3 regions of the Streptomyces sp. NPDC006140 genome follow, and region 1 is predicted to be linked to each of the others. Evidence: riboswitches for the same ligand, from Rfam matches in the RefSeq annotation. Region 1 holds a riboswitch; each other region holds the start of a gene.
What was found. Region 1 has a riboswitch for thiamine pyrophosphate ahead of ABZ386_RS18880 (thiamine ABC transporter substrate-binding protein). Riboswitches for the same ligand answer to the same signal wherever they lie in the genome.

Region 1 (10,440 bases):
CGGCTCGTAGCGGACGAGGATCTCGTCAATGCGCGTGTCGAAGGGGAAGGACTGTCCGGCGGGGCCGGTCGTCATGTCGGCGAAGATCAGCGCGTCGAGGACGGGGGAGTCTTCCCGCTCGTAGACGGCCAGCTCTGCCGACAGACCGCGCTGCTCTGCTTCGTACACGGCCCCGGAGTGGTGAGCGACGAGCCGGACCAGACGCGCCGGCGCACCCAGTGCTTCCAGGTGACGGGCACCGTCGAGGGGATGGAACCCGGTCTCGCAAAGCTCGGGGGCGTAACCGATGTCATGCAGCCACGCTGCGGCGACGAGGAGATCCCGGTCAGCCTCGGACACAGCCGCGGAAGCCTCACGCGCCCGAGCGGCCACAGCCTGAGTGTGCAACCAGCGATTCCCGAGCTGGGGAAGCAGAGACTCGGCGAGTTCGGCCGCTCCCTGAGGCGTGTCCAGTGCAGAAGGCATGCAAGGAACGGTAGCCGAGACGAGCGGTGAGCCGACAGGCCACGATCGAACGGTTCGATCATGGCTGCGGTACAACTTTCCCTACTTCATCAAGGCCCGCGCACGGCGCGGGCGCGCGCCGCCTCTGCGGCGCGGCCTGCCTCCTGTCTGCGCCCCGGCTGGCCGCGCCCGGCGGCGCGCTCGGCGGCTGCGGGCATGAAGTGGGGAGACACCCTCTGTGGCTGGGGCGGTCGGCTCCACGGCTTTAGGCAGCCACTTTGGGGCGAGCCTCTAAGATCATGGCCCCAACGTCGTGCTTTAGTGGGCAGGTCCACAGACTGCCCGACGCGCCGGAAGCTTACGGGGCCATGATCACTCGCCCCAAAGCAGCTCCAGCCCAAAGCCGCTCCGCCGACCTTTAGATCGTCCCCCTCCTCGCCCATAGGGAATTTACGCGATCCTTCTGGCGGGAATAAATCCACGTAGGTACCGGTGGCGCTCCAGAGGTGGCAATGCAGTAGTCGCCATAGGCTGACAAAACTGCGCCAATGCGAGAGGAGGAAAGTTCATTCTCGGTGAAAGTCGCGAGAGAGTCCAGACGTCGGTCAAGGATCTCGCTTTTCGACTCAGCTGACCGCCAAGCCATGACTTCAGTCAGCTGCGTGAAGGCGGCCCCGGACGCCAGAGCGACTACAATTAGGCGAGCCAGGATTATGTCGTTCTCGTCAGAGGTTATTGGGATGGCGATTAGAATAACCCCGACGGTGACTGTAGAAAATACCCACAGCATGCGCCCGTAATACTCTGCCGCCGATTTATATAGCTGCTTCCCCCAGAAAGCATTCTCTTGAAGGTGGGCACAGAGTCGTTTCATGCCGAGAGGTGCATCGCTGGCGAAGTAGTCTGGCGGAACAGGGGCGGGGGGTGTTTCTCCGGGAAATGGAGTTACGCGACCAAACCAGTTACTAAGGTCGACCCTCTCTTCAACTGCTCCGAGAGCATCAAGCAGGAGCCCGCGGATCCTCCCCTCCTCGCCAGCGGAGTGACACTTCGCTGCCTTGTTTCGGGTGACCCAAGACGAAACCTGAACGCCCAACGCGATGAGTGCGGGAATGTAAGCGAGTGGACTCGTAATGAAGACCGATATGACGCTGAGAGTAAAGGTTGCCACCTGGAGCCACCTGCTCGCTCTGTACCCCTTGGCCGCCTTCTCAAGCTGCGCGTTGGCTAGTGCGATGATTTCATGAGACGACGCTTGGGAACTGGTCACCTAGCAAACTCCCCCAGTGATCGATAGCCCCTCGAATGTCTCCTTGCTGTTCACGCCGAAGGGCTTTATTGGCAATGGCTCGTGCTTCTGAAATCTTGGTAAAGCAATCTTCTCGATGCTGCGTGGATGAAGTTTTCGCAAATTCGAAGAAATCGACTATCGCGCGGGTGAGTGGTGGCATTCGGCGTGAATATGTGGCACTTGCGAAGTTTTCGATCTCGTAGGATGCGATGGGTTGCCCATGATGCTTACTCCACCACTTGATCACCTTAATTAGGTGAACGAAATCGCTTCCAAGTAGGGCACTCTTCTGATTAATCTCCTGATTTCGCCTTGCCGGGGTGTATGTGTTCCATTGGATTCGATCAGGCGACGGGATTCTGTAGGTAATTTCGCCATTGGTGCTGGCGGTATCTGGAATGGCAGGGATTACGTCAACGTCGGGACCTTGGGTGAAGTTGATGTGAACTGTATTTTCCGAGATGTATGCTTCCCGGTATCTAGGCTTTAGGGTTTCCAGTAGTTTTGCTGTGATGGAATGGGGGGTGGATTGCGTGGAAGGGTCTGGGCTTAGCGCGACAAGGATGTCTACATCGGAGAATCCTTGAATCGCTGTTGAGTGAGCCATGGAGCCAGTGACTTGGCATTCGTGAATCGCGGTCGCCTGTGAAAGGAACTGGCAAATTTCCTCGGCGCGATTCAGTGCGTCACCAATTTCACGTTGGCTCAAGCTGATGCGTCGAACAAAAAGTTCGAAACTTTTCTCCAGGGTGGCGTTCATGTATTCGATGCGCTCGGATCCTCAAGTGAAGGTGGCGTCAGGGCTGGTCCCACGTCATCCTGCCCTAGGAGTCGGACATTCGGTGGTTGCTCGACGAACTGCCTCCACCAGTCTCTGGGCCGTCCCTGGGCCGTCCGAGGCCGGCCAACGCTGACAGTCGGCACCCACAGGTGACCACCCCCACCCCGCTCCGGCCTGGGCTCCCGGCGGTGATCTGCCACACTGGACGGGTTATGCCTGCACCCGGAGAACTCACTTTCGTCGCCCCGCGCGGAGCCAAGAAGCCGCCGCGGCATCTCGCCGACCTCACTCCTGCCGAGCGCAAGGAGGCGGTCGCCGCTGTCGGGGAGAAGCCGTTTCGCGCCAAGCAGCTCTCGCAGCACTACTTCGCGCGGTACGCGCACGATCCGGAGCAGTGGACCGACATCCCGGCCGGTTCTCGTGGGCGGCTGCAGGAGGCGTTGCTGCCCGAGCTGATGACCGTCGTGCGGCATCTGTCGACCGACCAGGGCGCCACCCGCAAGACGCTCTGGCGGCTGTTCGACGGGACGCTCGTCGAGTCCGTGCTGATGCGCTACCCGGACCGGGTCACCATGTGCATCAGCTCGCAGGCCGGATGCGGGATGAACTGCCCGTTCTGTGCGACGGGGCAGGCGGGTCTCGACCGGAACCTGTCCACCGCCGAGATCGTCCACCAGATCGTGGACGGGATGCGGGCCCTGCGGGACGGGGAGGTCCCCGGCGGCCCCGCGCGGCTCAGCAACATCGTCTTCATGGGCATGGGCGAGCCGCTCGCCAACTACAACCGGGTCATCGGATCCATCCGGCGGCTCACCGATCCGGAGCCCGACGGCCTCGGGCTGTCGCAGCGCGGGATCACCGTCTCCACCGTCGGTCTCGTGCCGGCCATCCACCGGTTCGCCGACGAGGGCTTCAAGTGCCGGCTGGCGATCTCGCTGCACGCGCCCGACGACGAGCTGCGCGACACCCTCGTGCCCGTGAACACGCGGTGGAAGGTCCGGGAGGTGCTGGACGCGGGATTCGAGTACAGCGCCCGGTCCGGGCGGCGGCTGTCCATCGAGTACGCGCTGATCCGGGACATCAACGACCAGGCGTGGCGCGGTGACCGGCTGGGCCGGATGCTCAAGGGCAGGCCCGTGCACGTCAACCTCATTCCGCTGAACCCGACGCCCGGGTCGAAGTGGACCGCCTCGCGGCCTGAGGACGAGAAGGCGTTCGTGGAGGCCATCGCCGCGCATGGTGTGCCGGTGACGATCCGGGACACCCGTGGTCAGGAGATCGACGGGGCGTGCGGTCAGCTCGCCGCCACCGAACGGTAGTCTGACCACCGTAAGAACATCTGCATATTCCGACAGGGGAGCGCCACAGCGCTGAGAGTGCGGCACCCGGCCGCAGACCCTCCGAACCTGGCCCAGGTCATTCTGGGTAGGGAGATCGGTCACCACTCGAGCTGTTGCGCCCTGCCCGGGACCCCGGAAGTCCCGGGCAGGGCCGCGTCTTCTCCTGGTCACTCCAGGAGGAATCCAGTGAGCATCAACATCAGGCGGCTGACGGCGGTGGCCGTCGGGCTCGGCATGGTCGGCGCGCTGGCCGCGTGCGGGTCGTCCGACGGCTCCCAGGGGGCCGGCGACTCCAAGACCGTGACGCTCGTCAGCCACGACTCGTGGGCCGCGTCCAAGGACGTCATCGCGGCCTTCGAGAAGCAGTCCGGTTACAAGGTCCGCGTCCTCAAGGACGGCGACGCCGGGCAGGCCGTGAACAAGGCCATCCTGACCAAGGACAACCCGCAGGGCGACGTCTTCTTCGGCGTCGACAACACGCTGCTGTCCCGCGCCCTCGACAACGGCCTGTTCCAGCCGTACGAGGCGAAGGGGTCGGAGCGGATCAAGGCCGAGTACCGGGTCGACCAGGAGCAGCACCGCGTCACGCCCATCGACACCGGCGACATCTGCGTCAACTACGACAAGAAGTACTTCGCGGACCACAAGCTGGAGCCGCCGCGGAGCTTCGACGACCTGGTGAAGCCGCAGTACAAGAACCTGCTCGTGACCGAGAACGCCTCCGCGTCCTCGCCCGGCCTCGGCTTCCTGCTCGGTACCGCCGCGAAGTACGGGGACGACGGCTGGGCGGGCTACTGGAAGAAGCTCAAGGCCAACGGCGTGAAGGTCGTCGACGGCTGGGAGCAGGCCTACAACGAGGAGTTCTCCGGCTCGGCCGGCGGGAAGAAGGCCAAGGGCGACCGGCCGCTCGTCGTGTCGTACGCCTCCTCGCCGCCCGCCGAGGTCGTCTTCGCCGACCCGAAGCCGGGCACGGCCCCGACCGGGGTCGCCGAGGGCACCTGCTTCCGGCAGGTCGAGTACGCGGGGCTGCTCAGCAACGCCAAGAACACCAAGGGTGGCAAGGCCCTCCTCGACTTCCTCGTCAGCAAGAGGTTCCAGCAGGACATGCCGCTCAACATGTTCGTGTACCCGGTGACCGAGGGCGCCCAGGTGCCGCCGGAGTTCGTGAAGTACGGGCCGCAGGCGAAGGACCCCGAGACCATGGACCCGGCGAAGATCGCCGACCACCGTGACCAGTGGGTCAAGTCGTGGACCTCACTCGTGCTGAAGTAGCCGTCCGCAGGCGGGGCGCGGCGGCGCGGTTCGGTCTGCTGGCCGTGCCCGTCGCGTTCTTCGGGGTCTTCTTCGCCTATCCGGTCGCCGCGATCGTCGCGCGCGGCCTGAAGGCCGACGGGGCCTGGCACCTCGGGCGGATCGGGGAGGTGCTGGCGCAGTCCGACGTCCGGCACGTCCTGTGGTTCACCACCTGGCAGGCGCTCGTCTCCACCGCGCTCACGCTGCTCGTCGCGCTGCCCGGCGCGTACGTCTTCGCGCGCTTGGACTTCCCCGGCAAACACGTGCTGCGGGCGGTCGTGACCGTGCCGTTCGTGCTGCCGACGGTCGTCGTCGGTACGGCGTTCCTGGCGCTGGTCGGGCGCGGCGGGCTGCTCGACGAGCTGTGGGGCGTGCGGCTGGACACCACGGTGTGGGCGATCCTGCTCGCGCACGTCTTCTTCAACTACGCGGTCGTCGTACGGACTGTCGGCGGGCTCTGGGCGCAGCTCGACCCGCGGCAGGAGGAGGCCGCGCGGATGCTCGGCGCGTCGCCCCTGAAGGCCTGGCGGCAGGTCACGCTCCCGGCCCTCGCGCCCGCGGTGGCCGCCGCCGCGCTGATGGTGTTCCTGTTCACCTTCACCTCCTTCGGCGTCGTCCAGATCCTCGGCGGGCCCACCTTCTCGACCCTGGAAGTGGAGATCTACCGGCAGACGTCCGAGATCTTCGACCTGTCCACGGCGGCCGTGCTGACGCTGATCCAGTTCGCCGCGGTGGGGGCGATCCTCGCCCTGCACGCCTGGACCGTGCGGCGGCGGGAGACGGCGCTGCGGCTGGTGGACGCCGCCGGGACCGCGCGCCGGCCGCGCGGCGCCGGGCAGTGGGCGCTGCTGGGCGGGGTCCTGGTCACCGTGGTCGTGCTGCTCCTGCTGCCGCCGGCCGTGCTGGTGCGGCGGTCCCTGGAAGCGCCCGGCTTCGGCTACTACCGGGCGCTGACCAGCGACGACGGGGGAGTGTTCCTGGTCCCGCCGATCGAGGCGGTCGGCAACTCCCTGTCGTACGCCGTCGCCGCCACGGCCATCGCCGTGGTGATCGGCTCGCTCGCCGCCGTCGCGCTCACCCGCCGGGACGCCGGGCGGTTCGTGCGCGGCTTCGACGCGCTGCTGATGCTGCCGCTCGGGGTGTCCGCGGTGACCGTCGGCTTCGGGTTCCTGATCGCGCTGGACGAGCCGCCGCTGGACCTGCGGTCCTCCTGGATCCTCGTGCCGCTCGCGCAGGCGCTGGTCGGGGTGCCGTTCGTCGTCCGGACGATGCTGCCCGTGCTGCGGGCGGTGGACGCGCGGCTGCGGGAGGCGGCCTCGGTGCTGGGCGCCTCGCCCTGGCGGGTGTGGCGGGAGGTGGACCTGCCGATGGTGCGGCGGGCGCTGCTGATCGCCGCCGGGTTCGCCTTCGCCGTGTCGCTCGGGGAGTTCGGGGCGACGGTGTTCATCGCGCGGCCCGACAACCCGACGCTGCCGGTGGCCGTGGCCCGGCTGCTGGGGCGGCCCGGTGACCTCAACTACGGGCAGGCGATGGCCCTGTCGACGATTCTGATGGTGGTGTGCGCCGTGGCCCTGCTGGTGCTGGAGCGGCTGCGCACGGACCGGACCGGGGAGTTCTAGATGCTGCTGAGCCTGGAGGGCGCGACGGTCCGTTTCGGTGGGCGGGCCGTGCTGGACGCCGTCGACCTGGAGGTCGCCCGGCACGAGGTCGTGTGCGTGCTCGGGCCCAGCGGCAGCGGCAAGTCGACCCTGCTGCGCGCGGTGGCCGGGCTGCAGCCGCTCGACTCCGGGCGGGTCTCGCTCGACGGCCGCGACCAGGCGGGCGTGCCCGCGCACCGGCGGGGCGTCGGGCTGATGTTCCAGGACCACCAGCTGTTCCCGCAGCGGGACGTGGGCGGCAACGTGGCCTTCGGGCTGCGCATGCACGGAGCGCCGAAGCGGCAACAGGCCGAGCGTGTCCAGGAGTTGCTGGATCTGGTCGGGCTGCCGGGTGCGGCTCGCCGGGCCGTCGCCGCGCTGTCCGGAGGGGAGCAGCAGCGGGTCGCGCTGGCCCGGGCCCTGGCGCCGAGCCCCCGGCTGCTGATGCTGGACGAGCCGCTGGGGCAGCTCGACCGGTCGCTCAGGGAGCGGCTGGTCGTCGAACTCAAGGAGCTGTTCGGCCGGTTGGGCACCACCGTGCTCGCCGTGACCCACGACCAGGGCGAGGCCTTCGCGCTCGCCGACCGGGTCGTCGTGATGCGGGACGGGCGGATCGCCCAGTCCGGTACGCCCCTTGAGGTGTGGCAGCGGCCCGCCGACGCGTTCGTGGCCCGCTTCCTCGGCTTCGAGAACGTCGTCGAGGCGACCGTCGGGGCGGAGGCGGCGGACACGCCGTGGGGCAAGGTGCCCCTGCCGGAGGGGGCCCCGCAGGGCACGCGGACCCTGCTCGTCCGGCCCGCCGGGGTGCGCCTGGTGCCCGACGGCACCGGCCTGCGCTGCACGGTGGCCGCGCGCACCTTCAGGGGCACCCATGTCGCCGTCCACCTCCAGCCCGGGGACGCCCCGCGCCTGGAGGCGGCGTGTGCGCTGCGGGCGGCGCCCGAGGTGGGGGACGAGGTCGGGGTGGAGTTCGACGCGACCGAAATCGTGGTGCTCGACTGATCGACGACGGCTTAGGGTGCGGGCATGACTCAGCTCGCACACGATCGCTACTGCGACGAAATCGCCCACCAGGTGGGCCTGTTGAGGTCGGTGGTGACCTCCGGGGCCGATCTGTCCGGCACCGTGCCGACCTGCCCGGACTGGTCGCTGGAGGACCTGGTCCGGCACCTGGGCGGTGCCCTGCGCTGGGTGGAGCTCATCGTGCGGACGCGGGCCCAGGAGGAGGTGCCCGAGGAGGGGGTGCCGGGCTTCGCCGGGCCGGAGGCGCGGGGTGACGCCGCCGCCCTGGACGCATGGCTGGCGGAGAGCGGTGAGCAGGTCGTCGCCGCACTGCGGGAGGCCGGGCCGGACACCGGCGTGTGGAGCTGGGCGGGGGACCTCAGCTGCGGATTCTGGGCCCGCCGGGTGACGCACGAGATCACCGTGCACCGCGCCGACGCGGCCCTCGCCGCCGGGCTGCCCTACGATGTCGCGCCCGAGGTGGCCGCCGACGCGATCGACGAGTGGCTGCAGATCGTGGAGTACGTGCAGCGGACCGCGCCGGACGACGCGGTGCGGGAACTGCGCGGCCCGGTCCGGAGCATCCATCTGCACGCCACCGACGCCCGGCCCGAGCTTGACGCGGAGTGGCTGATAGAGCTGACCGAGGACGGTGTCTCCTGGCGCCGGGGGCATGAGAAGGCCACGGTCGCCCTGCGCGGACCGCTCACCTCCGTGCTGCTCGCGTTCTACCGCCGACTGCCGCTGGACGCGAAGGAGTTGGAGGTCCTGGGCGACCAGGAGCTGCTGGAGTTCTGGCTGGAACGGGCGACGTTCGGCTGAGCCGGGAAGCCGCCACCCGTCTCCTGGCCCGGTGGAGCTGTCTCCTGGCCGGGCGGAGACGGGACGTGGCCCGCCCCCTGGTCGGGGGACGGGCCACGTCTTGGTCGGCGGAGCGTCAGCTGTCGCTCTTCGCGCCGCGGCGGCGCATGCCGAAGAACACCGCACCGCCACCGACGACGACCAGGGCCGCCGCGATGCCGGCGATGATGCCGGTGTTGGAGTCGGCACCGGTCTCGGCGAGGTTCGAGTCACCGGCCGCCGGGGCGGGCGCGTTGCCCGCCGGCGTGGTGCTCTCGCTCTCCGACGGCGTCGGAGCCGGGGTGCCGGTGTCCTCGGCCGGCTTCGACGGGGAGGCCGACGGGGTCGGCGTGGCCGGCGGAGTCGACGCCGGGGGCTCCTCCTCCTTCTTGCAGGCCGTGGCCGGGGTGACGAGGTTCGGCTTGATGTCCTCGTCGACGTACGGAGTGGCCTTGACGTGGATGCGGTACTCCGCGTTCGGCTTCCACTCCTCGGCGAAGGTGATGGTGGTGCCCTCGCGCGAGCCCTTGACGACCTGCTCGCCGACCTTCTTGGCGTCGGCGCCGTTGTTCTGCAGGTACACGGTGACCGTGGCCGGGACGCCGGCGGGGTCCACGTCGGTGACGGTGATGACGCCCTTGTCGCCGTCGCACTTCGCCTCGGCGGAGAACTCGTTGATGTTGCAGGCGAGCGCGTTGCCGGCGGCACCGAGCGCGAGCGCGGCCGACGCCGAGGCGACACCGAGGACGCGCAGGGAGCGAGCGACGGTACGGCGCGAGGCCGTACGGCGGGATACGGACAGAACTGCCACGTTTGTCCTTTACAGGATACGTAATGCGGGGGGTTGGAGGCAGTGTTGACGGAACATCAGCACTACCGGGAGGCTCACAGGTCTATAAGCGCCGCATAAGTAGTGTCAACGCATATGCAGGGTGCAAGCACTTGCTTTGCCAGCTTATTAACCGCCGAGACGTTTCAACGCCTCGGGCGCCTCCTCGATCCGGTCGACCAGCGCGATCCGCGCCTCCATCGACCGCCCCTGCGCCAGCGACCGGAGCAGCGGCCACGTCGGCAGCTTCTCCGTCCAGTGCGCCCGGTCCACGAGCACCATGGGCGTCGGCTCGCCGCGCGACTCGTAGTAGTTGGGCGTCGCGTTGTCGAAGATCTCCTGTACGGTCCCGGCGGCGCCCGGCAGGAACACCACACCCGCGTTCGACCGGGCCAGCAGGCCGTCCTCGCGGGTGGCGTTGGCGAAGTACTTGGCGATGTGGGACGCGAAGGCGTTCGGCGGCTCGTGGCCGTAGAACCAGGTCGGGATGCCGACGGAACGGCCGCCCCGCGGCCAGCGGCCGCGTATCTCGAAGGCGGCCGTCGCCCACTGGGTGATCGACGGGGTGAACCGCGGTGCCTTGGCGAGCAGTTCGAGCGACTCGGTGAGCATGTCCTCGCTGAACGGGGCGGCGTACGCGCCGAGGTTCGCCGCCTCCATCGCGCCCGGGCCGCCTCCGGTGGCGACCGTGAAACCGGCCCGGGCCAGCTCGCGTCCGAGCCGGGCGGCACCGGCGTACTCCCGCGTGCCGCGGGCCATCGCGTGGCCGCCCATCACGCCCACCACCCGGGCGCCGGACAGGAGTTCGTCGAGGGCGTCGGAGACGGAGTCGTCGTGGACCGAGCGCAACATGGAGGCGTAGATGTCCCGGTCCGCCTTCGTGCGCTGGAACCAGGCGTACGCCTGGGCGTCGGGGGTGGCCTCGTAGCCGTCCGCCAGCGACGCGAACAGCTCGTCCGGCGTGTAGACATGGCCGCGGTACG
Region 2 (10,440 bases), on a different contig from region 1:
GCACGCTGGCCGAGGTCGGCGCCTGGGAGCTGCGCGACCCCCGGCTCGCCGCGCTGCTCGAGGGGTACGCCCTCGCGCAGGGCCTGGACCCCCGGGTCACCCCGGCGAGCGCGGCCGTACTGCCGTACATGGAGCACGCCTTCGGCACCTGGTACGTGCGCGGGGGCATGCGCGAGCTGGCGCGCGCGGTGTACGAGCGATGCCTGGCCCGGAAGGTCGAGTTCCGTTTCGGCGCCGAGGTCACCGGCGTGCTGGAGAAGGACGGCCGGGCCTCGGGGGTGGAACTCGCGGGCGGGACGGTCGCGGAGGCCGACTTCGTGGTGGCCGGAGTCGCGCCCGGCGTGCTGGACCGGCTCACGGCGGGCTATGCGGTGCGGGGCGACGGCGAGGTGCCCGCGCAGCGGACGGCGGCCGGCCGGCTGACGGTCCTGCTCGCCCTGCGCGGCGGCCGCCCCGAGGGCACGGCCCACCGCACGGTGGTCCATGCCCGGGACCGCGAGGCCGAGTTGGACGCCCTGTTCGGTGCGGCGGCGCAGCCCGGGCATCCGACGGTGACGGTCCTGCGGCCCGACGACCCGGGGTCGGCCCCGGAGGACCACGAGGCGGTCACCCTCACGGCGGTGGTGCCCGCGCGGCCCGACCGGTCCTGCGACGACCTCGCCGCACGCATGATCACGGTCGCCGAACAGGCCGTCCCCGACCTGCGCGACCGCCTCCTCTGGCACGAGGTGCGCACCCCGGCCGACATCGCGGACGCGACGGGCGCGGAGGACGGGTCGGTGCCCGTACCGGCGCTGGCGGCGGTCGGCGGGCGCCTGCTGCACCCGTCCAACAACACTCGGATGCCCGGCCTGTTCGCGGTCGGCGGCTGGGCCCACCCCGGCGGCGGACTGCCGCACGCGGGCATGTCGGGCGCGCTCGTCGCGGGACTGATCGTGGAGGGACCGGACTTCCGGGGCTCACAGTGACGGCCTCGCCGTGACGGGCCTCGCGGTAACCGGCCTCGGCCGCACAACCAGAGGCTTCAGAAACGGTACTGCTCGTCGAAGCCGTTCCCGTGCGTCTGCTGCTGCCCGCCGCTCTGGTACGGGTACGGCTGCTCCGGCGGCAGTTCCTGCCCGTACTCGTCGGTGTTGCGCTGCTGCGGGACCCAGACGCCGCCGGGCGGGGTCTCGCCGCCGTAGGTGCCGGCGTACTGGTCCTGCGCGTAGCCCTGCTGCTGGCCGTAGTACTGCTGGTCGCCGTAGCCACTGTCGTACTCGCCCGAGCCGTAGGTCGACGAGCCGATGTAGGGGTCGGAGTAGGCGGCGTACTGCTGCTGGCCGGTGGCGTCGTAGCCCTGCTGCTGGCCGTAGCCCGAGTAGTCGTAGGCGTAGGACTGGTCGGTGGCCTGCGCGGCGTACTGGTCGTGGGGCTGGTCGTGGGACTGGCCGTGGTACCCGGTGTCGCCGTAGACGCCGTAGGAGCCGGTGTCGTCCGGCACGGGCTGCGGCTCGTAGACGGCGGTGGTCTCGGCGTCAGCCGGCCGGACCGGCCGCGACGGCGTGAAGACGTCGTCGCGGTCGTAGTCGTCGCCGTCGTAGTCGTCGCCCTGGCCGTAGGCGACGCTGTCGCGGCCGTGGTCGGCGCCCTCGTCGCCGTAGCCGCCGTCGGCCGCCTCCAGGCCGGAGACCTCCAGGGTCGGCTCCTGGCGGCCGCGCTCACCGCGGCGGCGCTTGCTGCCGCCCAGCATCGGGGCGTTCATCGCCCAGCCGGACGCGAAGCCGCTGCGGAACGACAGGGTGACGTATGTCTGGCCGACCGCGAAGGCGGCCGCGCCCAGCCCGATCACGACGACCGACGGGATCAGGACACCGACCACGACACCGAGGAAGCCGACGAAGGCGAGCAGTCGCCAGCGCAGCCGCGCCTTGTACTGCAGCAGCACCTCGCCCAGCAGCCACAGCGCGACGACGCCGAACGCGATGTAGAGGACCGCCCAGCCCATGTACGCCCCTCTCCCAGTGGCCGCTACGCAGTGTGTCGTATACCGGTGCGAACGGTCTAGGCCTGCGCCGGGTGGTGCAGGCCCAGGTTCTCGTAGATTTCCAGTGTCGCGGTGGAGTTGTTGAGCGTGATGAAGTGCAAGCCGGGCACGCCCTCGGCGAGCAGCCGCGCACAGAACTCCGTGGCGAATTCGATCCCAATGGAGCGTACAGCGGCCGGATCGTCTTTTGCTGTGAGGATCCGCTCTTTCAGGGCGGCCGGGAACGCGGCGTTGGTGAGGGACCCGATCCGCTCCAGCGTCTTCACGCTGGCGATCGGCATGACCTCGGGGATGATCGGGGTGTCGCAGCCGGCGGCCGAGACCCGGTCGCGCAGCCGGAGGTAGTCCTCCGGGTGGAAGAACATCTGCGTGATGGCGTAGTCCGCGCCGGCGCGGCACTTGTCGACGAAGTGGCGGACGTCGGTGTCCCAGTCGGTGGAGCGCGGGTGCATCGCCGGGAAGGCGGCGACGCCCACGCAGAAGTCGCCGGACGCCTTGATCAGCTCGACGAGTTCGGCGGCGTAGGCCAGGCCCCGGGGGTGCGGCACCCACTCGCCCATCGGGTCGCCGGGCGGGTCGCCGCGCAGGGCGAGCATGTTGCGGATCCCGGCGTCGGCGTACTGCCCGATGATGTTGCGCAGGTCGGCCACCGAGTGGTCGACGGCGGTGAGGTGGGCGATCGGCGTGAGGGTGGTGTCGGAGGCGATCGCCTCGGTCGCCTTGACCGTGCCCGCGCGGGTGGAGCCGCCGGCGCCGTAGGTCACGGAGACGAAGTCGGGGGCCACCGCCTCGACCCGGCGCAGCGCGTTCCACAGGTTCCGCTCGCCCTTCGGGGTCTTGGGGGCGTAGAACTCGAACGAGTACGTCGTCTTGCCGGTCGCGAGCATGTCGCGGACGGTGCGCGCGTGGTCCGATCTGATGGATGCGGTGCCGAGGGCCATACCGGCAGGTTAGCCAGGGGCGGTCGCTCTCCCAACCGAACGCGGATATTTGACCTATTTGTCTACTTGCTGTCCACCCCTTGGACAGTCCGGCGTCACTCCGTCTCGCGCAGCCGTTTCGCGAACTGGGATGCCGCCGCGCCCGGGTCGTCGGCCTCGGTGATCGCCCGTACGACGACCACGCGCCGGGCCCCGGCTTCCAGGACCTGGTCGAGGTTGCCGAGGTCGATGCCGCCGATGGCGAACCAGGGCCGGTCGGTGCCAAGGGCCGCGGTGGACCGGACGAGGTCCAGGCCGGGGGCGTGGCGGCCGGGCTTGGTGGGGGTCGGCCAGCACGGCCCGGTGCAGAAGTAGTCCACGCCGTCCTGGACGGCGGCCGCGGCGGCCTCGGACTCGGCGTGGGTGGAGCGGCCGATCAGGACGTCCTCGCCGAGGATCGCCCGGGCCGCGGGGACCGGGAGGTCGCCCTGGCCGAGATGCAGCACGTCGGAGCCGGCGGCGTGGGCGACGTCCGCCCGGTCGTTGACCGCGAGGAGCTTGCCGTGCCGGGCGCAGGCGTCGGCGAAGACGGCCAGGTGCTCCAGCTCCTCGGCGGCCTCCATGCCCTTGTCCCGCAACTGCACGATGTCGACCCCGCCGGCCAGCACGGCATCGAGGAACTCCGCGAGGTCGCCCTGCCGCTTGCGGGCGTCGGTGCACAGGTAGACCCGGGCGTCGGCGAGCTGGGCCCGTGCGGTGGTGGCGGTGCCGGACATGCGTGTCCCCCCTGGGTGTCGGTGGCGCGGGCGGGCCCGCGGGTACGTCGGTGCCGTACGGGTGCGGGAGCGCCCCTGTCCCGCCACGACACCTCGGGCACCCTACGCCCACCCCGGGCCGGTCGGCCGGGGCGCTCACGGCCTCGGACGGGCGCGGCCCACCCTTGGGCCGTGACCCCCACGGGCCACGGCCCACACCGGGCGGTTGTCCAGGCCCGGCCCCGCTCGCACGGCGCCGGACGGTTGTTCGGTCGCGGTCGGGTCAGACCGCGAGCGCCTGGGCGCGGCGCTTCACCTCCGTGCCGCGATTCTCGCTGAGCGCCTGCGCCGGTGTGCCGGGCAGGCTGGGGTCGGGGGTGAAGAGCCACTCCAGCATCTCTTCGTCCGTGAAGCCGTCGTCCCGCAGGAGCGTCAAGGTGCCGGACAGGCCCTTGACGACCTTGTCCCCGTCGATGAAGGCGGCGGGGACGTGCAGCGCGCGGTTCTCACCACGGCGTACGGCGATGAGCTGGCCGTCCTTGACCAGCTGCCGCACACGCGTCACCTCGACGCCGAGCTGTTCGGCGATGTCGGGGAGGGTGAGCCAGGCGGGGACGAGAGCATCGATCTTCGCGTCAATCTCGGTCACGGAAACCAGCCTGCCATCCCCCACTGACAGTCGGAAGTCAGCCCCGTCCACCTGGGCGGACGCGCCGGGCCGGGCCGGGCCCCCAGGCCCTCAAGCCGTGGCCGCTTTCAAGGGTCTCGCCGGGTCCTGGAGCAGCGCCGGGTTCATCGGCGTGCCCGCCTCGATCAGGCGGCGGCCCTGCGCCAGGTCCCGGGGGCGGCCCACGGCCAGCAGCGCCACCAGCCGGTCCCCGCGCAGCCAGCAGACCGTCCAGGCGGGGCCGGACGGATCGCCCCGCCACAGCAGGGTGTCGGCGGCCGCGTGGTGCCCGGCGTACTGCACGAACCGCCCGAACTGCTCCGACCAGAAGTACGGCACCGGGTCGTAGACCGCGGGGGTCTCGCCGGTGGTCCGGCCGATGATGTTCACCGCGACCGTGCGCGGCCCCTGGAGGGCGTTGTCCCAGTGGTGCACGAGCAGGCGCTCGCCGTAGCGGCCCGAGGGGAAGGAGGCGCAGTCGCCGACCGCGTAGACGTCCGGCGCGGAGGTGCGCAGGTGCTCGTCGGCCACGATCTCGCCGTGTGCGCCGAGCTCGACCCCGGAGCCGGCCAGCCAGGCCGTCGCCGGGCGGGCGCCGATGCCGACGACGACCGCGCCGGCGGGCAGCCGGGAGCCGTCGTCGAGGAGCACCGCGCCGGGCTCGACGCCCGCCACGCGCGCGTGGGTGCGCAGCACGGCCCCCGCGTCGGCGTACCAGCGGGCCATCGGGGCGGCGACCTCGGCGGGCAGCGCCCCGGCGAGCGGCCGCTCGGCGGCCTCCACGACGGTCACCGCGCAGCCCGCCTCGCGCGCGGCCGTGGCGAACTCCGCGCCGATCCAGCCGGCGCCGACGACCACGATCTCGTGCCGGCGGGCCAGCACCGGGCGCAGCCGCTCGGCGTCGTCCAGGGTGCGCAGCAGATGCACGCCGGGCACGCCCTCCGCGCCGGGCAGCCGGACGGGTTCGGCGCCGGTCGCGACGACCAGGACGTCGTACGGCACGGGCCCGTCCTCGGTGTCCAGCTCGTGGTCTTGCGGGCGCAGGCCGAGCACCTCGCAGCCGAGTCGCAGCTCGATGCCGAGGGCCTCGAAGTCGACGTCGAAGGCGGAGCCCTCCGCCTTGCCGAGGAGGACGGCCTTGGACAACGGGGGCCGGTCGTACGGCTGGTGGGGCTCTGCGCCGATCAGGAGCACGGTGCCGGTGAAGCCCTGCTCGCGCAGGGCGACGGCGGTCTGCACACCGGCCATGCCCGCGCCCGCCACGACCACGCGCCGCGGCGCGGACGAACCTGGTTCCTGCGTCTGCTCGCTCACCTGATCACCATAGACAACTGACATTTCGTCAGTCAGTGCTCATGCGCCGTGACCTGCTGCACAGCGCCTCTCCCGCCGCCCGTTCCTGCCTTTCCGGGTACCCGCGAACGGCCCGGGTACGACCCCGCCACGCCCGGGCGGGGACGGAGGCTCCCTTACTGCGGCACACGGCCTCCGGCTAGGCTGGCCGACGTAGAGCACTCGCGGGAGCCCGGACGCACCGGGCTGAGAGGGAGGCTGGCGGCCTCCGACCGTACGAACCTGATCCGGGTCATGCCGGCGAAGGGAGGGGCTGGACGCCCATGTCGCGTACGCGCACGTCAGACGTCCTCGTCGTCGGGGGCGGGATCATCGGGCTGGTCACCGCGTGGCGGGCCGCGCAGCGCGGGTTCGCCACGGCCGTGGCGGACCCCGAGCCGGGCGGCGGGGCCGCGCAGGTCGCGGCCGGGATGCTGGCCGCCGTCACGGAACTGCACTACGGCGAGCAGACCCTGCTCGGCCTGAACCTCGCCTCGGCCCGGCGCTACCCGGACTTCGCGGCCGAGCTCACCGAGCTGACCGGCCACGACCTCGGCTACCGGCGCTGCGGCACGCTCGCCGTGGCGCTGGACGCCGACGACCGGGCCCACCTGCGCGAACTGCACGCCCTGCAGCAGCAGTCGGGCCTGGACTCGCAGTGGCTGTCGGGGCGGGAGTGCCGCCGCCTGGAGCCGATGCTCGCGCCGGGCGTGCGCGGCGGGCTGCGGGTCGACGGCGACCACCAGATCGACCCGCGGCGGCTGGCCGGGGCGCTGGTGGCCGCGTGCGAGCGGGCGGGCGTGGTCTTCCACCACGCGTGGGCCGAGCGGCTGACCGTCGCGGGTGACCGGGCCACCGGTGTGGTCACCGCCGACGGGACCGAGCTGGGCGCCGGGCAGGTCGTGCTGGCCGGGGGCAGCCTGAGCGGGCGGCTCGCGGGCGTCCCGGAGGAGGTGCTGCCGCCCGTGCGGCCGGTGAAGGGGCAGGTCGTACGGCTGACCATGCCGGAGCGGCACGGGCCGTTCCTCAGCCGGACCGTGCGCGCGGTCGTGCGCGGCAGCCACGTCTACCTGGTGCCGCGCGAGAGCGGCGAGCTGGTGATCGGGGCGACCAGCGAGGAACTGGGCTGGGACACCACCGTCACCGCGGGCGGCGTCTACGAGCTGCTGCGCGACGCCCACGAGCTGGTCCCGGGCATCACCGAGCTGCCGCTCACCGAGACCCGGGCCGGACTGCGCCCCGGCTCGCCCGACAACGCGCCGCTGCTCGGCCCGACCGGCCTCGACGGACTGCTGCTGGCCACCGGGCACTACCGCAACGGCGTCCTGCTCACGCCGGTCACCGGCGACGCCCTGGCGCACGCCCTGGCGACGGGCGAACTCCCCGAGGAAGCCCGCCCCTTCACGCCGAAGCGCTTCAGTACCGCCACCGCACTCACGGAGCAGCCCGCATGAACATCTCCGTCAACGGAGAGCCCCGGGACGTCCGGCCCGGCACGGCTCTCGACACCGTCGTGAAGTCGCTGACCACCTCACCCTCGGGAGTGGCCGCCGCCCTCAACGAAACCGTCGTCCCGCGCACGCAGTGGCCGTCCACACCCCTGACCGAGGGGGACCGCGTGGAAGTCCTCACCGCCGTCCAAGGAGGCTGACCATGGCCGACGATCCGTTCGTCCTCGGGGGTACGTCCTTCACGTCCCGCCTGATCATGGGCACGGGCGGGGCGCCCAGCCTCGACGTGCTGGAGCGGTCGCTGGTCGCCTCCGGGACGGAGCTGACGACCGTCGCGATGCGCCGCGTGAACCCCTCGGTGCACGGCTCGGTGCTGTCCGTCCTGGACAAGCTCGGCATCCGCGTCCTGCCCAACACGGCGGGCTGCTTCACCGCCGGTGAGGCCGTCCTCACGGCCCGGCTCGCGCGCGAGGCCCTCGGCACCGACCTGATCAAGCTGGAGGTCATCGCCGACGAGCGCACGCTGCTGCCGGACCCGATCGAGCTGCTGGAGGCGGCCGAGACGCTCGTCGACGACGGCTTCACGGTGCTGCCGTACACCAACGACGACCCGGTGCTGGCGCGCAAGCTGGAGGACGTGGGCTGCGCGGCGGTCATGCCGCTCGGCTCGCCCATCGGCTCCGGGCTCGGCATCCGCAACCCGCACAACTTCCAGCTGATCGTCGAGCACGCGCGCGTGCCGGTGATCCTGGACGCGGGCGCGGGGACGGCGTCGGACGCGGCGCTGGCGATGGAGCTGGGCTGCGCGGGTGTGATGCTCGCCTCGGCGGTGACGCGGGCACAGGAGCCGGTGCTGATGGCCGACGCCATGCGGCATGCCGTGGAGGCCGGGCGGCTGGCGTACCGGGCGGGGCGGATCCCGCGGCGGCACTTCGCGGAGGCGTCGTCGCCCGCGGAGGGCATGGCGGAGCTGGACCCGGAGCGGCCCGCCTTCCGGTGAGGGTGCGGCGGGCACGTCACAGGTCGGCTGCAGTACCGGTGCGATCTTCGGCGGGCTGCGCGGGGTGACAGTGGTGGCTCGTACACTCGCCTGCGTGGACACGACCCTTCAGGACCCCTTGGTCGGGCAGGTGCTCGACGGCCGGTACCGCATCGACGCGCGGATCGCGGTCGGCGGGATGGCCACGGTCTACCGGGCCGTGGACACCCGGCTCGACCGGGTCCTCGCGCTCAAGGTGATGCACCCCTCGCTCGCGGTCGACGGCTCGTTCGTCGAGCGGTTCATCCGCGAGGCGAAGTCGGTGGCCCGGCTGGCCCATCCGAACGTGGTGCAGGTCTTCGACCAGGGCACCGACGGCTCCTACGTCTACCTCGCCATGGAGTACGTGGCGGGCTGCACCCTGCGGGACGTGCTGCGCGAGCGCGGCGCCCTGCAGCCGCGTGCCGCCCTGGACATCCTGGAGCCGGTGCTGGCCGCCCTGGGCGCCGCCCACCGCGCCGGGTTCGTGCACCGGGACATGAAGCCCGAGAACGTCCTGATAGGGGACGACGGCCGGGTCAAGGTCGCCGACTTCGGACTCGTCCGGGCCGTGGACACGGTGACGAACACCACCGGCACGGTCCTCGGCACGGTCTCGTACCTCGCCCCCGAGCAGATAGAGAACGGCACCGCCGACCCCCGCGTCGACGTGTACGCGTGCGGCGTGATGCTCTACGAGATGCTGACCGGCGACAAGCCGCACGACGGGGACTCCCCCGCCGTCATCCTCTACAAGCACCTGCACGAGGACGTCCCGCCGCCCTCGGCCGCCGTGCCCGGCCTGGCGTACGAGCTGGACGAGATGGTCGCCTCGGCGACCGCCCGCACCCCGGAGATCCGCCCGTACGACGCGGTGGCGCTGCTCGGGCAGGTCCGCGACGGCCGCAGCCGGCTGAGCGCGGACCAGCTGGACGTGGTCCCGCCGCAGGCGCTCACCGCGGAGCACGACAACGCCGACGACCGGACGAGCGTGATCCCGCGCGCGCTGACGATGCCCCGCCCGCTGCCGGTGAACGAGGACGACGAGGCCGCCGGGGCGGCGCTCAACCGCACCAGCCGCTTCCAGTCCCCGCCGCCCCCGCCGCCCCGGCGCCGCTCCGGGCCCCGGCGCGGTCCGATGGCGATCGTCGTCGCCGTCCTGCTCGCGCTCGGCCTCGGCACGGGCGTCTGGTACATCAACTCGGGCCAGTTCACCGAGGTCCCCCCGCTGCTGTCGAAGACGCAGGACCAGGCCGAGGACCGGCTGCGGGACGCGGGGCTGGAGCTCGGCAAGGTGGAGCACGCCTACAGCGACACGGTGGAGCGCGGCCAGGTCATCAGCAGCGACCCGAAGGCCGGCACGCGCATCCGCGGCAACGACGCGGTGAGCATCACCCTCTCCGACGGCCCGGAGACCGTGCGGGTGCCCGCGCTGGAGGGCCAGAAGCTGGACAAGGCGCGGGCCCAGCTGAAGGAGGACGGGCTGGAGCCGGGCATGGTCACCCGCGCGTTCAGCGAGGACGTCCCGCGCGGCTCGGTGATCTCCGCGCGGCCGGCGGACGGCACGCAGGTGCGCGCGGGCACGGCCGTCGCGCTGGTGGTCAGCAAGGGCAGCCCCGTCGACATCCCCGACGTCACCGGTGACGACCTGGCCGACGCCCGGGCCGAGCTGCAGGACGCCGGCCTCAAGGTGAAGATCGCCACCGAGCGGGTCACCTCCTCCGAGTTCGACAAGGGCCAGGTCGCCCGGCAGAGCCCGAACCCCGGCGGCCGGGCCGCCGAGGGCGACACGATCACGCTGACGCTGTCCAAGGGCCCCGAGATGATCGAGGTCCCGGACGTGGTCGGCGACAGCGTCGACGACGCCCGGCAGGCGCTGGAGGGCGCCGGGTTCCAGGTCGAGGAGGACCGCGGTCTGCTCGGCCTGTTCGGCGACACCGTCAAGGGCCAGTCGGTCGAGGGCGGCGAGACGGCGCCCAAGGGCTCGACGATCACGATCAAGATCAGGTGACGGCCGGGCACGGAGCCCGTGGGCAGGGCACGGTCGGGCGCATGACACCCTGAACGGGTGAACAAGCAGCTGTCCGGCCCGTCCCGCAACCCCGTGGGCGGCCACGTCCCCGTGGCCGGCGGGCTCCACTCCGTCGGCGTGTCGTACGCCCGTGACCTGAAGGCGGAGACCGTGCAGGTCTTCGTCGCCAACCCGCGCGGCTGGGCCACGCCGGCCGGGAACCCGAAGCAGGACGAGGCGTTCCGCGCCGCGTGCGAGGC
Region 3 (10,440 bases), on a different contig from region 1:
TGGACGAACTGGAGGCGGAGCGCGCCGCCAACGAGGGCGCTTACCTGCAGTTTCTCCGCGAGCAGAACATGTCGGTCGGTCTGTACGCCCTGGATGCGGGCGAACAGGATCCACAGAAGCCGCACAATCAGGACGAGGTCTACTTCGTTGTGAGCGGCCGTGCCGCGATCACCGTCGGGCTGGAGACGACCCAGGTGGCGCGCGGCAGCGTGGTGTACGTGCCGGCGGGTGTCGCCCACAAGTTCCACCACATCACCGAGGACCTCAGGGTGCTGGTGGTCTTCTCTCCGCCCGAGAGCTGACGAGCAGCCTCCGGGTTCCCTAGGGGATCGGTCAGGGGAGGACAAGGGGTGCGAGGCCCCCGTGAGGCCCTCTCCTGGACCTAGCATCGAGTGCAGGACACCAGAGATCCAGAAGGACCGACAGGACCCGGCACTCGAACGGGTGGAGAGGTAAGGACGAGGGCGATGCGAGAGATCTTCGCGGGACTGCCGTGGTGGGTGAAGTGGGTCGCGGTGCCGGTCATCGCCCTCGTCGTGTTCGGCGGGCTGATAGCCAGCGTGGTGGGCTTCGTCATCGGACTGCTCTTCAAGGTGCTGGTCTTCGTGGCACTGGTCGGCGGACTGATCTACGTCGTACGGAAGTTCACTTCCAGCTCCTCGTCGCGCAGCGACTGGTGAGACCGGTGGGAAACCGGTGGGGGTAGCGGGAAACACCCGGAATCAACGGTTCCCTCGGCCGGGGGAAGTTTCCCTGCGGGGCCGTCTGCGCGCGGTGGCAGACGAATAGAGTCCGGAACTCGACGCGGGGACATCCCCCGCGAGCGGCGTACACCCCCACCCGTGTTCATCGACACGGGCTGCCCCCCTCGCGTTTCGGGAGTGCCCCTTGGCTCCGGCTGACACCGCACCTGTCCACCTCCACACCGTCCCCGCCCAACCCCGCTCGGCGGCACCCCCCGAGCCACCGTCTCCCGTCACGCCACCGCCACCGCCACCGGCGACCCTCATCGGATCCGTCCAGCGCGCGATGCGCCTGCTGGAGACCGTCGCCGAGCACGAATACGGCGCCCCGGCCAAGCAACTGGCCCGCGAGACCGGGCTGGCGCTGCCCACGACCTACCACCTGCTGCGCACGCTCGTGCACGAGGGCTATCTGCGCCGCGACAAGGGGCTGTTCTTTCTCGGTGAGGCGGCCGAGCGGCTCAGCAGCAGCGGGGCACGGCAGAAACGTCGCAGCACGGTCGTCGACGCACTCGCGCACTGGCGGGACCTGCTCGGCGTCCCGGTGTACTACGCGGCCTATCGCGAGGGCGAGATCGAGGTCATGTGCGTCTCCGACACCCCGGGCAACCCGGCGGTGGAGGAGTGGGCCGACTTCCGGGAGACCGGGCACGCGCACGCCATCGGCCAGTGCCTGCTGTCCCAGCTGGACGAGGAGGCCCGCCGCGACCACCTCGACCGCTACCCGGTGCAGCCCCTCACTCCGTACACGGTGCGGGACAACCACAGCCTGCTCCGGCGCCTGGAGCGGGTGCGGCGGATGGAGCCGGTGACCGAACGTCAGGAGTACGCCCTGGGTGCGGTCTGCGCGGCGATTCCGCTCACCCTCGGCAACACGGCCGCGACGATGGCCATCTCCCTGCCTGCTCACCAGGAGGACCGGCTGCTGCCCGCGGCCCGTCAGTTGCAGAGCGAGATCGGGCGTCGGCTCGGGTCGCTCGCGCTCTCTATCAGTATGTGAAAACTCACTCCTTGTGATCTGCTGTGTACGTTCAGCAAGATTCCACCAAGTGTCAGAGGTTCGTTCCCGGCCAGTCCACGGCGAATGACGGGGTTAGCGATGCGCGAGTCCGTACAGGCAGAGGTCATGATGAGCTTTCTCGTGTCCGAGGAGCTCTCCTTCCGCATTCCGGTGGAGCTGCGCTATGAGACCAGTGATCCCTATGCCGTCCGGTTGACCTTCCACCTGCCCGGTGACGCCCCGGTGACGTGGGCTTTCGGGCGGGAGTTGCTGATCGACGGGGTCGGCCGCCCGTGCGGGGAGGGTGATGTGCGGGTCACACCCGTCGAACCCGACGCGCTGGGCGAGGTGTTGATCCGGCTTCAGGTGGGCAGCGATCAGGCGTTGTTCAGGTCCTCGACGGCACCGCTCGTCGCGTTCCTCGACCGCACCGACAAGCTGGTGCCCCTCGGCCAGGAGGGCTCGCTCGCCGACTTCGACGCCCACCTCGACGAGGCCCTGGACCGCATCCTCGCGGAACAGGGCGCCGGGTGAGACATCAGCCGGCGGCACGGTGGAGTAACGCTTCACCGGATGCCGCCCGCTGTGCAGGAACGCTTCTCCCCGGGGCGGGGCGAGAACCTGCCGGTGTGTCAGCGCTTGCGGCGCCGGCCTCCCTTGCCCCCGCGGGCCGGGACCGCTGAAGCCTCCGCGGCAGGTTCCCCTCCCGTGCGGTCGGCCGAGACGACGAGCGCGGCCAGGGCCGTGGTGACCGGCACCGAGGCGACCAGGCCGATCGAACCGACCAGAGTCCGCACGATCTCCTCCGCGACCAGCTCGCTGTTGGCGACCGTCCCCACACCGCTCTGCGCGATGGAGAACAGCAGCAGCAGCGGCAGCGCGGCACCCGCGTAGGCGAGGACCAGCGTGTTGACGACCGAGGCGATGTGGTCCCGGCCGATCCGGATGCCCGCCCGGTAGAGCCCGCGCCAGCCCATCGACGGGTTGGCCTCGTGCAGCTCCCAGACCGCCGACGTCTGCGTGACCGTCACGTCGTCGAGCACACCGAGCGAACCGATGATGACGCCGGCGAGCAGCAGACCGCTCATGTCGATCGTCGGGTAGAGGCCGTGGATCAGACCGGTGTTGTCGTCGGTGTTGCCGGTCAGCGCGGCCCAGTCGATGAACGCCGAGCCGAGGACACCGATCAGCAGCAGCGAGATGAGGGTGCCGATCACCGCCACGGATGTTCGCGCGGACAGGCCATGGCACAGATACAGCGCGATGAGCATGATGGCGCTCGCGCCCACCACCGCCACGACCAGGGGATTCGAGCCCTGCAGGATCGCCGGCAGGATGAAGAAGTTCAGGACCAGGAAGCTGATCGCCAGTGCGACCAGGGCCATGACACCCCGCAGCCGCCCGACGACCACGACGGCGAGGGCGAAGATGCCGGCCAGCAGGCCCATGGGCAGTCGGCGGTTGACGTCGGTGACCGAGTACTGCAGGTCCCTCGGCGCGGAGGGCTCGTAGGCGACCACGACCTTCTGGCCCTCGTGCAGCTGGCGGGACTGGTCCGGCTGGACGATCTCGGTGAAGGTGCGGCCCTTGTCGTCGCCGCTGTCGACCCGGATCGTCGCCCGCTTGCAGGTGCCGTTCTCCTGCTGCACCGCGGAGGAGCCCTCGGCGGTGGAGGTGTCGCCGGTCGGCGGGACGCCCGAGGCGCCGGCCTCCTTGCAGCTCACGTCGACGACCTTGGTGACCGTGGCCTGCTGGGTCTGCCGGTCGAAGCCGACGCCGGTGCGCTCGTGCGGCGGGGCGCCGCCCGGCCACAGCACGACGAGCCCGACCAGCACGGCCGCGGTGAACGGGATCAGGACCGCCGCGATGACCTTCCGCAGATGCAGGGAGACGGGCGTGGCCGGGCCGTGGCTGTGGCTGTGCGAATGCCCGTGCCCGTGTCCGCCGCCCGGCCCTGACCCGGAGCCGTGCCCGTGACCATGCCCGCCACCGCCGCCGGGCCCGCCTCCGGAACCGGGACCCTGCCCACCGGAGGGACCTGGGCCCTGCCCGCCGGAGGGGCCGGGTCCGTGCCCACCGGAGTGACCGGGGCCCTGCCCACCGGAGTGACCGGGGCCCTGCCCGCCAACGGGGCCGCCCTGTCCACCGCCGGAGCCGGAACCTTGGCCCCCGCCGTAGCCGGGCCCGTACCCACCGCCGCGGCCGAGGCCCTGCCCACCGGCAGAACCGACACCATGCCCTCCGGGGGAACCCGGACCGCGCCCACCCGCGGAACCGGGACCGTGCTCACCGCCGGCCCTGGACGCCCCGCCCCCGAAACCCGCACCGGGTCCATACCCCTGGCCATGGCCCTGCTCCTGGCCATGCCCCTGCCCCCGGGCAGGGCCATGCCCCGCTCCGGCGGAGAAATCATGGCCGTCTCCCGGGCCGTTGCCGTTTCCGGCGCCGGATCCGCGGGGCGGCTCGGGCGGTGGGTAAGGGGGACGCTGCGTCGTGGTCACCGACCGATCATCGCAAGAACGAGGGGGGCCCTCTGTTCACCGCGCCAAGATTGCCGCTAGCGTGGAGGCACCTTTTGTACACGCGGGAGCTCGGAGCACCGGGCTGAGAGGGCGCTGACCTCCGTCCCAGCGATGTTTCACATGAAACATCGCCGGAGTCGAGTGATGTTTCACACGAAACGTCGCCGGACGGATACCGCTGCGTCGACCGCCGAACCTGTTACCGGGTAATGCCGGCGTAGGGAGTAGGTCTCATGACCAACAAGGACGCACGCACGCCTGCCTCCGTTCAGGACGGACAGTCCGAGGAGGCCGGGAAGTCCATCGGCTGGCACAAGGCGTACGTCGAGGGCACCCGCCCCGACCTGCGGGTGCCGGTCCGTCAGGTGCATCTCACCAACGGGCAGTCGGTCACGCTGTACGACACATCCGGCCCCTATACCGATCCGCACGTCGAGACCGACGTCCGCAGGGGCCTGCCGCCGCTGCGCGAGAACTGGATCATCGCCCGCGGCGACACCGAGGAGTACGCGGGCCGCCCCGTCCGCCCCGAGGACGACGGCATCAAGCACACCTCGCCCCGCGGCGGCCTGCGCAACCTCGACGCCGTCTTCCCCGGCCGGCCACGTCAGCCACGCCGCAGCAGGGACGGCAAGGCGGTCACGCAGCTCGCGTACGCCCGCCGGGGCGAGATCACGCCCGAGATGGAGTACGTGGCCATCCGGGAGAACGTTTCGCCCGAGGTCGTGCGCGACGAGATCGCGGCGGGCCGGGCGGTGCTGCCGGCCAACGTCAACCACCCGGAGATCGAGCCGATGATCATCGGCAAGCGGTTCCTGGTGAAGGTCAACGCCAACATCGGCAACTCGGCCGTGACGTCCTCCATCGAGGAGGAGGTCGAGAAGATGACCTGGGCGACCCGCTGGGGCGCCGACACGGTCATGGACCTGTCCACCGGCCGCAACATCCACACCACGCGTGAGTGGGTGCTGCGCAACTCCCCCGTCCCCATCGGCACCGTGCCGCTCTACCAGGCCCTGGAGAAGGTCGACGGCCGCGCCGAGGAACTGACCTGGGAGATCTACAAGGACACGGTCATCGAGCAGGCCGAGCAGGGCGTGGACTACATGACGGTCCACGCGGGCGTGCGCCTGGCGTACGTGCCGCTGACGGCGAACCGCAAGACCGGCATCGTCTCCCGCGGTGGCTCGATCATGGCCGCCTGGTGCCTCGCGCACCACAAGGAGTCGTTCCTCTACGAGAACTTCGAGGAGCTCTGCGAGATCCTCGCCGCCTACGACGTCACGTACTCCCTCGGAGACGGTCTGCGGCCCGGTTCGATCGCGGACGCCAACGACGAGGCGCAGTTCGCGGAGTTGAGGACGCTCGGGGAACTCAACCGGATCGCCAAGCGTTTCAACGTACAGACCATGATCGAAGGCCCGGGCCACGTCCCGATGCACAAGATCAAGGAGAACATCGACCTTCAGCAGGAGATCTGCGATGAAGCTCCGTTCTATACGCTCGGCCCGCTGACCACGGACGTCGCCCCGGCGTACGACCACATCACCTCCGGCATCGGTGCCGCGATGATCGCCTGGTGGGGCACGGCCATGCTGTGCTACGTCACGCCCAAGGAGCACCTGGGCCTGCCGAACCGCGACGACGTCAAGACCGGCGTCATCACCTACAAGATCGCCGCCCACGCGGCCGACCTCGCCAAGGGGCATCCGGGCGCGCAGGAGTGGGACGACGCGCTGTCCGACGCCCGCTTCGAGTTCCGGTGGGAGGACCAGTTCAACCTGGCCCTCGACCCGGACACGGCACGGGAGTTCCACGACGAGACCCTGCCGGCGGAACCCGCCAAGACGGCCCACTTCTGCTCGATGTGCGGTCCGAAGTTCTGCAGCATGAAGATCTCGCAGGACATCCGCCGTGAACACGGCGGCAGCCGGAGTGAGATCGAGGAGGGCATGGCACAGAAGTCGAAGGAGTTCGCGGCGAGCGGGAACCGGGTGTACCTGCCGATCGCGGACTGATCCGGACTGCCGGCCGCGTAACGGAAACAGCACGGCGCACCCTGCCCGGCCCAAGATCCCTAAGGTTTCTGCCATGGATGGGATCGATGTGGTCAACGGCGTCGTGGGCGCTGTCCTCGGCATGTTGTTCGCCGTGCTGTTCCAGCAGCCGCTGCAGGACGCGTGGTACCGCCTGCGCAGACGCTCGACGAGCGCGATCCGCAGCATGGGCCGGCGGGACGAGTCGGCGCCCGCCTGGCGGGCGTTCTCCCTCGGCCCGCTCCAGACGTCCGCCCTCATCGTCGAGGGCGACGGAGAGTTGCCCATATCGCCTGAAACTGTCCATGTGCAGGTGCTCGACGAGGAGGTGACGCTGCCCGCGGACATGGCCGGCTGGCGGGACGAGATCGCCGAGGAGAGCGAGCGCCTGCAAGCCGAGGGACGCACTCCCCTGTGGAACGGCCCCCGGTACGCGGTCGAATCCCTCGACATCTCCCGTACGGCCCTGGAGGAGCGCCCCGAAGTCCACCTGCGACTGCGCCCGACCGACTACTACACCTTCCTCGCAGCACAGCAACTGGACCGCCGGCTCCCGGACGGTACGACGCCCAGATCGCGCTATCTGGACCCGGACGAGCCGCTCAAGGCCCCGGCGTTCCTGCAGTGCAGCCTGGGGGTCAACATCGCGGTCGTCACCGCGGACGACATGCTCGTGGTGACCCAGCGCAGCGACCGGGTCCGGATGGCACCGGGCGTCTGGAACTCCTCCGTCAACGAGGGCCTGTCACGCCACATCGACTCGTCGGGGAGGAACGCACCGGACCTGCACGCCGTGGCCCGCCGCGGCATGCGGGAGGAACTGTCCCTGGAGGCCCAGGAGTACACGCTCGAACTGCTGGCCTTCGTGCTGGACGTGGAGAGGAGGGGCTGGAGTGCGCACTTCTACGCCAGGTTGCGGGAGCTCAAGAGCACGGATCTGCAGGCGCGGATGAGCAGGGGCGTCGCCGACCGTTGGGAGCACCAGACCATCGACTTCGTCCCCTTCCGGCCGACGACGGTGGTCAGGTACCTGCTGCGCGACGACCGCGTCCACCGGTGGGCGCCGACGGCACCGGCGCTGTACCACCTCGCGCTGGTGCACGCCTTCAGCCGTCGCACGGTCGAACGGGTCGAGGCACAGATCCTCCGCCGCCTGTGAATCCACCCACCGCGTGGATCCGGTGCCGCCGCAGGGTGGGGCGGGGCCGGTGTCACAGGGTGAGTCCGGTGCCGCAGGGTGGGCCGGTGCCGGAGGTTGGATATGGCGCCGAAGGGTGTGGCCGGTGCCGGAGGTTGGATCCGGTGCAGCAGGGCCGGGTGTCCGGCTTGCGCTCCCTGTGCTGCTCCCCGCGGGGGAGCGCAAGCCGACGGGCGCCGCGAAAGGGCGCCGACGGCTACTCCGGCTGGTGTTCCGGTCCTCCGAAGTCCGGGCTGGTGTAGTCCGGGCTGGTGAAGCTCGGCCGCGAGCCGCGGCCGCCGTCGTCCGGGCTGGTGAAACCCGGACGGTCGTAGCCGAGGTGCGGCATGCGGCTGACCGGTGTGGACGGGGACGGGCGGTGCAGCGCTGCGGCCGCATCCGGGCCGGTGAGGGCCTCCCGCAGGAAGGGCAGGATGCCCCGCTCCAACAGGGCCTCACGCCAGTCCTCCCTGGCTCGGTCCACCTCCTGTTGCAGTTCGCCGTACGGACCGCTCTCGGCCGTCGGCTTGTTGCGCAGGGCGGTGAGCAGGAGTCCCACCGCGGCGACGAGGATCGCGACCGCGGTGACGGCGCCGAACACCCAGCCCGTGGTGAGCAGGGTCTGGGCGAACGCCTGCCCGGGGTCGAGCATCCGCAGGATGTAGCCGACGAGCAGGAAGATCGCCGCCGCGGTGCCGGCCAGGACAGGAGCGAGGACGGCGACGACGGCGACGGCGCCCGCGCCGGCGGTCTCGGCGACCTCGCCCATCGTGGCGGCGAGCCCCGTCGCGCCCGTGCCCGGCTCGGAGGAGCCGGACTCGCGGACGGACGGCGAGGCGGAGGGCGCCGGGTGGCGCAGCTCCTCGCGGACCTTGACGTAGTGCTGGTATTCGGTCGACGCGGCCGCCGTGATGAGCGCGGTGGCGTTGAGTGCCATGGTGCGCAGTTGCTCGGGGTTGAGCCGCTGTCCGACAGCGGCCAGTTCCGGACGGTGTGGTGCGGAGCGCAGCGCCTCATCGAGGATCCGCTCGTATTCCTGGCGGTCCTCGCTCAGCAGGTGCTGCGGAACGCTGTTCATGTGCATCCCCCGATGCTCCGTAGGGCTTGGGGCTCGGCATGCTGACGAGCCGTCGGGCAGAAACGGAGGGGAGCCTGCTACGGATAAGCCGATGGTAGAGCGGTGGAGGTGGGCGGTGACAGGGGGTTTACCGAAATTGGCCCCTCACCGGTCCGGTCCTGTGACAGGGAACGCCTGCCCGGTGAACGTTCACGTACCCAGGGGCAGTTGCTGGACCAGCAGCTTTCCGGCCATGGTCACGCCGCCGTCCATCGCGATGGCGAGACCGTCGGCGTAGACGTGCGGTCCCTCGATCACGGGGGCGCCGCTGTCCTCGTCGTCCTCGGAGCCCACCTCGCCCACCAGATACGGAATCGGGCTGTGGCCGTGAACGATACGGGTGCCCCCGTACGTATCGAGCAGGGAGCGCACGGCGTCCGCGCCGCCCTCGTCGCGGAAGGAGAACCGCTTGGTGAACTTGCGGAACAGGTCCCAGACCTCGTCCGCGTCGTTGCGCGTGAGCGTCTCGCGGACGGTGTCGTTGACCTCTTCGATGGAGCGGCCGTAGTCGAGGTAGGCGGTGGTGTCGGAGTGCACGAGCAGATGGCCGTCGACCTCCTCGACGGCGTCCAGGCGGGACATCCACTGCAGGTGGTGGTCCTGGAGGCGGTCCATGTCGGTCTTCTGGCCGCCGTTGAGCAGCCAGGCCGCCTGGAAGGTGGCTGTGCCGGCGCCGGAGTTGACGGGGGTGTCGCCGAACCGCTTGGCGCCGAGCAGCAGCAGCTCGTGGTTGCCCATGAGCGCTTTGCAGTAGCCGCCGGCCGCGGCGGCCTCGGCGGACAGCCGCATCACCAGGTCGATGACGCCGATGCCGTCCGGGCCGCGGTCGGTGAAGTCGCCGAGGAACCACAGCCGGGCGGTTCCCGCGCACCAGTTGCCCGCGGCGTCGAGCAGGCCCTTCTCCTGCAGGGCGGCCACCAGTTCGTCGAGGTAGCCGTGCACGTCGCCCACGACGTACAGCGGACCCTGCCCGGTGGTCTGCGGGACGGCGGCGGTCTCGGGGTCGACGGTCACCTGGACAGTGTCGCCCCGGTTGACGACGGGAAGGTCGCGCTGGGTCGGCGTGTAGCCCTCGGGGTAGGTCTCCTCGGGCGGCGGGGCGATCTCGCCGGGGTGGACGCTGTGGACGTACGGACCGGCCTCGTGGACGTACGCGGGCACCCGGAAGTCGCGCAACGTCGCCGTGCGCTCCACCTCGGGTCCCTGACCGGCCCCCTGAGTCATCGACCCCTCCACCATCGCGCCGCATCTGCACCGCATCGGACTGCCTGGTCGTAGCGGCCCGCCGGTGTCGTGGGCCCATCATAGGAATGCGGATCGCGCCATGTGATGACCCAGGGGTGGTGAATCAGAGCAAGAGTCCAGTTCACCGCGGCTTTCGCCCCGATTGAGCCGGGCTTTGACCACCGTGTGACCGTCCTCGCTTTCCTTCTCTTCGCGAGAACGATCCCTTCTCTCCGGGGGACCGGCCCCGTTTCTCCTCAGGAGCGCGATCTTCCCCTTACCGGGCGGCGGGCGTACCCGGGCCGGAACTATGCCCCTTCGGGGGACCGCGGCGGGCTGACCGTCGTGCGCGGCGGGCGTCGCTGCGAGGACGTGCGCACGATCAGCTCCGTCGGTATCACCTGCTCGACCGGATGGTCGGATTCCACGCCCTCGATGGCGTCGATGAGGAGCTGCACCACCGCCGTGCCGATGCGGCGCGGCTTCAGCGAGAGCGTGGTGATCGGCGGCTCGGTGTTGGCGTACACGGTGGACTCGCTGCAGCAGACCAGCAGCAGGTCGTCCGGTACGCGCAGCCCGTAGCGGCGGGCGGCGGCGAGCAGGTCGGTGCCGTTCGGGTCG

Region 2: another riboswitch for thiamine pyrophosphate. It lies ahead of thiO (glycine oxidase ThiO); the one in region 1 lies ahead of ABZ386_RS18880 (thiamine ABC transporter substrate-binding protein).
Region 3: another riboswitch for thiamine pyrophosphate. It lies ahead of thiC (phosphomethylpyrimidine synthase ThiC); the one in region 1 lies ahead of ABZ386_RS18880 (thiamine ABC transporter substrate-binding protein).

What each region holds. Positions count from the first base shown of each region.
Region 1 covers NZ_JBEXTS010000006.1:299,126-309,565, forward strand. The annotation lists gene ABZ386_RS18860 (HD domain-containing protein) at 1-465, opposite strand, end outside; gene ABZ386_RS18865 (hypothetical protein) at 863-1,714, opposite strand; gene ABZ386_RS18870 (nucleotidyltransferase domain-containing protein) at 1,686-2,495, opposite strand; gene rlmN (23S rRNA (adenine(2503)-C(2))-methyltransferase RlmN) at 2,729-3,835, shown strand; TPP riboswitch at 3,860-3,966, shown strand; gene ABZ386_RS18880 (thiamine ABC transporter substrate-binding protein) at 4,049-5,128, shown strand; gene ABZ386_RS18885 (iron ABC transporter permease) at 5,104-6,768, shown strand; gene ABZ386_RS18890 (ABC transporter ATP-binding protein) at 6,769-7,788, shown strand; gene ABZ386_RS18895 (maleylpyruvate isomerase family mycothiol-dependent enzyme) at 7,813-8,610, shown strand; gene ABZ386_RS18900 (LAETG motif-containing sortase-dependent surface protein) at 8,726-9,439, opposite strand; gene ABZ386_RS18905 (LOG family protein) at 9,587-10,440, opposite strand, start outside.
Region 2 covers NZ_JBEXTS010000001.1:828,784-839,223, reverse strand. The annotation lists gene ABZ386_RS03910 (NAD(P)/FAD-dependent oxidoreductase) at 1-968, shown strand, start outside; gene ABZ386_RS03905 (hypothetical protein) at 1,025-1,987, opposite strand; gene metF (methylenetetrahydrofolate reductase [NAD(P)H]) at 2,044-2,967, opposite strand; gene thiE (thiamine phosphate synthase) at 3,063-3,722, opposite strand; gene ABZ386_RS03890 (Rv2175c family DNA-binding protein) at 3,985-4,350, opposite strand; gene ABZ386_RS03885 (FAD-dependent oxidoreductase) at 4,441-5,682, opposite strand; TPP riboswitch at 5,876-5,987, shown strand; gene thiO (glycine oxidase ThiO) at 5,985-7,154, shown strand; gene thiS (sulfur carrier protein ThiS) at 7,151-7,351, shown strand; gene ABZ386_RS03870 (thiazole synthase) at 7,354-8,151, shown strand; gene pknB (Stk1 family PASTA domain-containing Ser/Thr kinase) at 8,246-10,180, shown strand; gene ABZ386_RS03860 (deoxyribonuclease IV) at 10,238-10,440, shown strand, end outside.
Region 3 covers NZ_JBEXTS010000013.1:82,369-92,808, forward strand. The annotation lists gene ABZ386_RS29910 (cupin domain-containing protein) at 1-302, shown strand, start outside; gene ABZ386_RS29915 (DUF5326 family protein) at 468-680, shown strand; gene ABZ386_RS29920 (IclR family transcriptional regulator C-terminal domain-containing protein) at 1,009-1,743, shown strand; gene ABZ386_RS29925 (SsgA family sporulation/cell division regulator) at 1,843-2,277, shown strand; gene ABZ386_RS29930 (YibE/F family protein) at 2,376-3,578, opposite strand; TPP riboswitch at 4,317-4,506, shown strand; gene thiC (phosphomethylpyrimidine synthase ThiC) at 4,499-6,283, shown strand; gene ABZ386_RS29940 (hypothetical protein) at 6,357-7,460, shown strand; gene ABZ386_RS29945 (hypothetical protein) at 7,696-8,562, opposite strand; gene ABZ386_RS29950 (metallophosphoesterase family protein) at 8,746-9,834, opposite strand; gene ABZ386_RS29955 (LacI family DNA-binding transcriptional regulator) at 10,128-10,440, opposite strand, start outside.